2 regions of the Streptomyces sp. JH002 genome follow, and region 1 is predicted to be linked to the other one. Evidence: riboswitches for the same ligand, from Rfam matches in the RefSeq annotation. Region 1 holds a riboswitch; the other holds the start of a gene.
What was found. Region 1 has a riboswitch for glycine ahead of gcvT (glycine cleavage system aminomethyltransferase GcvT). Riboswitches for the same ligand answer to the same signal wherever they lie in the genome.
Positions count from the first base shown of each region.

Region 2: linked by a shared signal. The riboswitch ahead of gcvP (aminomethyl-transferring glycine dehydrogenase) and the one ahead of gcvT (glycine cleavage system aminomethyltransferase GcvT) in region 1 are both predicted to bind glycine.

Region 1 covers NZ_CP087989.1:1,538,548-1,541,937, forward strand. The annotation lists gene H7827_RS06510 (GNAT family N-acetyltransferase) at 1-132, shown strand, start outside; gene H7827_RS06515 (enhanced serine sensitivity protein SseB C-terminal domain-containing protein) at 108-827, opposite strand; gene H7827_RS06520 (enhanced serine sensitivity protein SseB) at 824-1,627, opposite strand; glycine riboswitch at 1,741-1,835, shown strand; glycine riboswitch at 1,837-1,926, shown strand; gene gcvT (glycine cleavage system aminomethyltransferase GcvT) at 1,985-3,097, shown strand; gene gcvH (glycine cleavage system protein GcvH) at 3,199-3,390, shown strand, end outside.
Region 2 covers NZ_CP087989.1:5,945,841-5,949,230, forward strand. The annotation lists gene H7827_RS27335 (DNA polymerase IV) at 1-707, shown strand, start outside; gene H7827_RS27340 (PRC-barrel domain-containing protein) at 662-1,066, opposite strand; glycine riboswitch at 1,215-1,312, shown strand; gene gcvP (aminomethyl-transferring glycine dehydrogenase) at 1,499-3,390, shown strand, end outside.

The DNA.
Region 1 (3,390 bases):
CGGGAGAACGGCTACAAGATGGGGGCCTGGCGCGATGTGAGCTACTGGCAGCGGCCCCTGACGGCGCACTCCGGCGCGCCGGTCCCGACCGCGCCGGTGCCCGCCGCTCAGGAGGCGGCGGGCGCCGAGTAGAAGGGGCGGGCCCTGGCGCGCAGCCACAGGGCGACCGGATCGTACGCGTCCGCCATGGCCACCGTGGCCACCGCGAGCCCGTCCGGGACGGCCTCGACGGCCCGTGCCATCATCCGCCGCACCGACTCCGCCGCCGCCTCCCCCGGATCGTCCACCTCCAGGCCGATCACCAGATAGGCGCTGCCCACGGCGGGCCGCACCCAGCCGCGCCGCAGGCTGCGCAGCACGGGGGTACGGCGTGCCTCGTCGGCGAGCCGCCGGTAGAAGGGCTCCGCGGGCGCGGTCGGCTCGGTGATCACCAGCGGGCCGGCCGGCAGCCGGTCCAGGCCGCCGGCGATCCTGCGCAGATCGGCCCAGGGGATGCCGAGGCCGCCGCCTGGGATGTGCGGGTTGAGCCACAGCCCCCAGTGGTCGGGGTACAGGGCGGCGGCGATGTCCCGGCCGCCGATCACCTCGTGGTCCCGGGGCCAACCGCTGGCGGCCAGCTCGGCGGGCGAGGTGACGGCCGGCGCGTAGCCGTGGCCGGCGACCTCGACGCTGCCGTACTGGGCGTCCGGGTCGCCGGGCCGGCCGTGCCACAGCAGCATCCACACCTCGCCGTGCGCGAGCGCGCCCAGCAGCGTCTCGTAGATGTCCGGGCGGTCGGCCGTCACCCGGGGAAGCAGTTCCTCGATCGCCCCCTGGGCTTCGGTCATGCGTCCCGCCGGTAGAACGGCTGCACGCTGTGGCGCAGCCAGTCCACGACGGGGTCGGTCACCGCGTCCAGCAGCACCAGCTGGACCGGCCAGGGCACCGCGCCGCGCGCCAGGGCGCGGCCCAGCGCGTCGTGGCTGCCGATCCGGTACTCCTCGGACAGTTCGTCCAGCTCCAGGCCGATGAACAGGGCCGGGGCGCCGCCCTCCGCGCTGGCCAGGCCACGCCGCGCGGTCCGCACGTACGGCAGCGCGGACAGCTCGCCGGCCGCCGCCGCCAGGAAGTCGACGGGCTCCTGCTGCCAGTCCGGCTCGAACAGGCGCATCCGGGCGCCGGAGGGCGCCCCGGGCACGCGCTCGCCCGGGGTGTCCCGGCACAGCTGCGCCACCCCTTCCGGCGGGACCGGGACGCCGACGGTGCCGCCCGGGTTGACGGCGAGGCCGGCCTGCGGCGGCAGTCCGCGGGCGAACTCCTTGACGGGGGCGACGGTGAAGGACATGTGGGTGCCGACCACGAGCCGGAACTGTTCCGCGGAGCTGAAGACCGGGACGTACACCCCGCCGTCCAGCTCGATCGTCGGCAGGTCCAGGCTGCGGCTGTCCGGGCCGCCGCCCTCCGGCAGCGGCACCCACACCGGGCTGCGGCCCAGCACCTGGAGCAGCCGGGGCGCGGCATCCGGCACACCGACCGCGGCGGCCAGCGCGTGCTCCAGCTCATTGCCGGGCCAGCCGCCCCCGCCGGCCGCCCCCGTGTCGACGCCGCCGTCCTGCCCGGGCGCGGAGCCCTGCCAACGCTCGTTCATCTCGTCCCACCACCATCTGATCCGGATCTGTAGGGCACCCTAATGGCTCAGTGAGGGCCGTCATGCGATGATGAGCCGCACAACAACCGCAGGACAATCGAACAATGGCCGTTCGACCACGCGCGGGAGAGTTCCCGGTCCAGCACCGGGGCGCCGAAGGAGCAAGTCCTCCCTTGAATCTCTCAGGCCCCGATACCGCGCGCGGAAGGCGAATCTGAAAAGCGGGCCCCCGAACGGGCCCCACCCACGGTGCAAGCCGCAAGGCGAACCTCTCAGGTGCCGATGACAGATGGGGAGGGCGAGCCGTATCCGCGCGACCGCGCACCGCCCGCCGCCCGTACCCTCTGGAGCCACCTCATGACGTCCCGTATCACCGCGCTCGACGCCCTCCACCGCGAGCTGGGCGCCACCATGACCGACTTCGCCGGGTGGCAGATGCCGCTGCGGTACGGCAGTGAGCGTGCCGAGCACCAGGCGGTGCGCACCGCCGCGGGCCTGTTCGACCTCTCCCACATGGGCGAGATCGCGGTCACCGGACCGCAGGCCGGGCGGCTGCTGGACCACGCGCTCGTCGGAAAGCTGTCGGCGCTGGCGGTGGGCCGCGCCCGGTACACGATGATCTGCGACGCCGAGGGCGGCATCCTGGACGACCTGATCGTCTACCGGCTGGCGGACGAGCACTACATGGTGGTCGCCAACGCCGCCAACGCGCAGACCGTGCTGGACGCGCTGACCACCCGCGGCGAGGGCTTCGAGGCCCAGGTGCGGGACGACCGGGACGCGTACGCGCTGATCGCCGTGCAGGGCCCGGCCTCGCCCGCGATCCTGGGCTCGCTCACCGACGCCGACCTGGCCGGCCTGAAGTACTACGCGGGCCTGCCGGGCACGGTCGCGGGCCGGCCCGCGCTGATCGCCCGCACCGGGTACACCGGCGAGGACGGCTTCGAGCTGTTCGTCGCGCCGCGGGACGCCGAGCCGCTGTGGCGGGCCCTGACGGAGGCGGGCGCCCCGTACGGTCTGGTGCCCTGCGGCCTGTCCTGCCGCGACACGCTGCGCCTGGAGGCGGGGATGCCGCTGTACGGGCACGAGCTGACCGCCGCGACCACCCCCTTCGACGCGGGGCTCGGCCGGGTGGTGAAGTTCGACAAGGACGGCGATTTCGTGGGCCGGGCGCCGCTGGAGGCGGCGGCCGAGCGGGCGCAGAGCGACCCGCCGCGCCGCCTGGTGGGCCTGGTCGGCGCGGGCCGCCGGGTGCCGCGGGCCGGCTACCAGGTGGTGGACGCGGCGGGCACGGTGATCGGCGAGGTCACCTCAGGCGCCCCCTCCCCCACCCTGGGCTCGCCGATCGCCATGGCGTACGTGGACGCCGCGCACGCCGCGCCCGGCACGGAGGGGGTCGCGGTGGACATCCGCGGCGCCCGGGAGCCGTTCGCGGTCGTGGCGCTGCCCTTCTACCGGCGCGAGAAGTAACGGCCCGGGGCGCCGCCCCGGCACCGCGCCCTCACCCGTACGCCGCGCCCCCTCATCCCCGCTTTCCTCCCGCATTGTCACCATCGAGGAGAATCGATCCCATGAGCAACCCTGTCGAGCTGCGCTACAGCAAGGAACACGAGTGGCTGTCGGCCGTCCAGGACGGTGTCGCCACGGTCGGCATCACCGCCTACGCCGCCGACGCGCTGGGCGATGTCGTCTTCGTCCAGCTCCCGGAGGTCGGTGACACGGTCACCGCCGGTGAGAGCTGCGGCGAACTGGAGTCCACCAAG
Region 2 (3,390 bases), 4.4 Mb from region 1:
GGATCGACGACCGTCCGGTGGTCGCCGAGCGCGACGCCAAATCGGTCTCGGTGGAGGACACCTTCGACGTGGACCTCACCGACCGGGCCCGGGTGCGCCACGAGGTGGACCGGCTGGCCGAGCGGTGCGTACGGCGGCTGCGCGAGCACGGCCGCTCCGGGCGCACCGTGGTGCTGAAGGTGCGCAGCCACGACTTCTCCACCCTGACCCGCTCGGACACGCTGCGCGGGCCCACCGACGATCCGGCGGTGGTGCGGGAGCTGGCCGCGCGGCTGCTGGAGGGGGTGGACACCACCAACGGTGTCCGGCTGCTGGGGGTGGGCGTCACCGGACTGGCGGACTTCACCCAGGAGGATCTGTTCGCGCAGGCGGGCGCGAGGGTCGAGGGCGAGGAGGACGGCGGTGACAGCGCGCCCGAGGGGCCGGCGGACCCCGCCGGGGCCGCCCCGGATGCCGAGCCGGCCCCCGACCGCCGGTGGCTTCCCGGCCTGGACGTGGAGCACACCGGGCACGGCCCCGGCTGGGTGCAGGGCAGCGGCGTCGGGCGGGTCACCGTGCGGTTCGAGACACCGGGCTCCGCGCCGGGCCGGGTGCGGACCTTCGCGGTGGACGATCCCGAGCTCAGCCGCTCCGGCCGCCCGCTGCCGCTGACCGGCGGCCCTCAGCGCTCCTCGTCCGGCGGCGAGGCCAGCCGGCCGAAGTCCTGATCGGGCGGCGTGGCGTCGTCCTCGGGCGCCGCCATCGGCACGTCGAGACCGTAGTGGTGATACAGCTGCAACTCCTGCTCGGGGGAGAGGTGCCGCCCCACCCCGAAGTCCGGCGCGTCCTTGATCAGCGCCCGGTCGAAGGGCACCCGCAGGGACTCCTCGACCAGTTCGCTGGGCTCCAGGGGCACGAACGCGTCCCGGCTGAAGAGTCCGGTGCGCACAGCCGCCCATTCGGGTGCACCGGTCGCGTCATCCAGATAGACCTCGTCCACCGTGCCGATCTTTGCTCCGTTCCGGTCGAACGCCTTGCGCCCGATCAGGCTGCGGGGATCGATATCGGTCTGCACGGTTCCTCCCACGGTTCATCACTGCCGGGCCGCACGCCCCTTCGCCTTCACGTAACGGCACATACCCGGAGTCGGCCAGTCGAGTCCACCGGCACCGGGAGCGGGGCTCCCTCTCCATGTTCGCAGCCCGAAGGCCGCTGGTAGGCTCGAAAACGGTTGACGACCTCGTGCGGGAGAGTCCACCGGTCCTGTGGCCGGCGGCGCCGAAGGAGCAAATCCTCCCCGGAATCTCTCAGGCCCCCGTACCGCACGGGCGAAACCACTCTGGAAAGCAGGGTGACGGCCGGACATCCGTCCCGGCCCCGCCCTCACCGACGGTGAAAGCCGTGCCATCGCCCGACGGGGCGGCGGCGCGGTGAAGCTCTCAGGTCGACATGACAGAGGGGGAGGCCGCAGCAGGCACCGCCCGGTGGTTGCGGGTCCCAGCGACCAGGAGGCCCCCAGATGTCCGAACGCCCACTCCCGCTCAGCGCACTGGAGCACGGCTCGCCGTTCGCGGCCCGCCACATCGGCCCCGACGCCACCGACCGGGCGAAGATGCTCGCCCAGGTCGGCTTCGGCTCCCTCGACGAGCTGACCTCGGCCGCCGTGCCCGCCTCCATCGCCGGCTCCGGACCGCTGCGGCTGCCGCAGGCGCGTTCGGAGGCTGCCGTGCTGGCCGAACTGCGCGCGCTGGCCGACCGCAACCAGGTCCTGACCTCCATGATCGGCCTGGGCTACTACGGCACGTTCACCCCGCCGGTCATCCTGCGCAACGTCATGGAGAACCCCGCCTGGTACACGGCGTACACGCCCTACCAGCCGGAGATCTCCCAGGGCCGCCTGGAGGCCCTGCTGAACTTCCAGACCGTGGTCTCCGAGCTCACCGGGCTGCCCACCGCCGGCGCCTCGCTGCTGGACGAGGGCACCGCCGCCGCCGAGGCCATGGCGCTGTCGCGGCGGGTGGGCAAGGTCAAGCAGGGCGTCTTCCTGGTCGACGCCGACACCCTGCCGCAGACCGTCGCCGTGCTGCGCACCCGCGCCGAGCCCACCGGGGTCGAGGTGGTGGTCGCCGACCTGACCGAGGGCATCCCGCGGGAGGCCGCCGAGCGCGGGATCTTCGGCGTCCTGCTCCAGTACCCGGGGACCGGCGGCGCGGTGCGCGACCCGCGCCCGGTCATCGAGCGCGCCCACGAGCTGGGGGCGGTCGTCACCGTCGCCGCGGATCTGCTCGCCCTCACCCTGCTCGCCTCGCCGGGCGAGCTGGGCGCGGACATCGCGGTGGGCACCAGCCAGCGGTTCGGTGTGCCCATGGGCTTCGGCGGCCCGCACGCCGGCTACATGGCGGTCCGCGAGGCGTACGCCCGCAGCCTGCCGGGACGCCTGGTGGGCGTCTCCCGGGACGCGGACGGCAAGCGCGCCTACCGGCTGGCGCTGCAGACCCGCGAGCAGCACATCCGCCGGGAGAAGGCCACCAGCAACATCTGTACGGCGCAGGTGCTCCTGGCCGTGATGGCCGGCATGTACGCCGTGTACCACGGCCCCCAGGGGCTGGCGGACATCGCGCGCCGCACCCACCGCTACGCCGCGCTGCTGGCCGCCGGGCTGCGCGCGGGCGGCGTCGAGGTGGTGCACGGGGCGTTCTTCGACACCGTCACCGCCCGGGTTCCGGGCCGCGCCGAGCAGGTCGTGGCCGCCGCCCGCGAGGCGGGCGTCAATCTGCGCCAGGACGGGTCCGACCTGGTCGGCATCGCCTGCGACGAGACCACCAGCCGCGCCGAACTGGCCGCCGTGTGGGCCGCCTTCGGCGTGGACGCCGCGCACACCGACATCGACGAGCTGGACGCCGCGACGCCGGACGCGCTGCCCGGCGCGCTGCTGCGCACCGACGAGTACCTCAGCCACCCGGTGTTCCACCAGCACCGTTCCGAGACCGCGATGCTGCGCTATCTGCGGCGTCTGGCCGACCGGGACTACGCGCTGGACCGCGGCATGATCCCGCTGGGCTCGTGCACCATGAAGCTCAACGCCACCGTCGAGATGGAGCCGGTCACCTGGCCGCAGTTCGCCGCGCTGCACCCGTTCGCGCCGATCGAGCAGGCCGAGGGCTACCGCACCCTGATCCGCGAACTGGAGGACGGGCTCGCCGAGATCACCGGCTACGACAAGGTCTCGCTGCAGCCCAACGCCGGGTCGCAGGGCGAGCTGGCCGGGCTGCTCGCGGTGCGCGCCTACCACCGCGCGAACGGTGACCCGCAGCGCACCGTGTGCCTGATCCCCTCCTCGGCGCACGGCACCAACGCCGCCAGCGCCGTGATGGCCGGGATGAAGGTGGTCGTGGTGGCCACCGGCGAGAA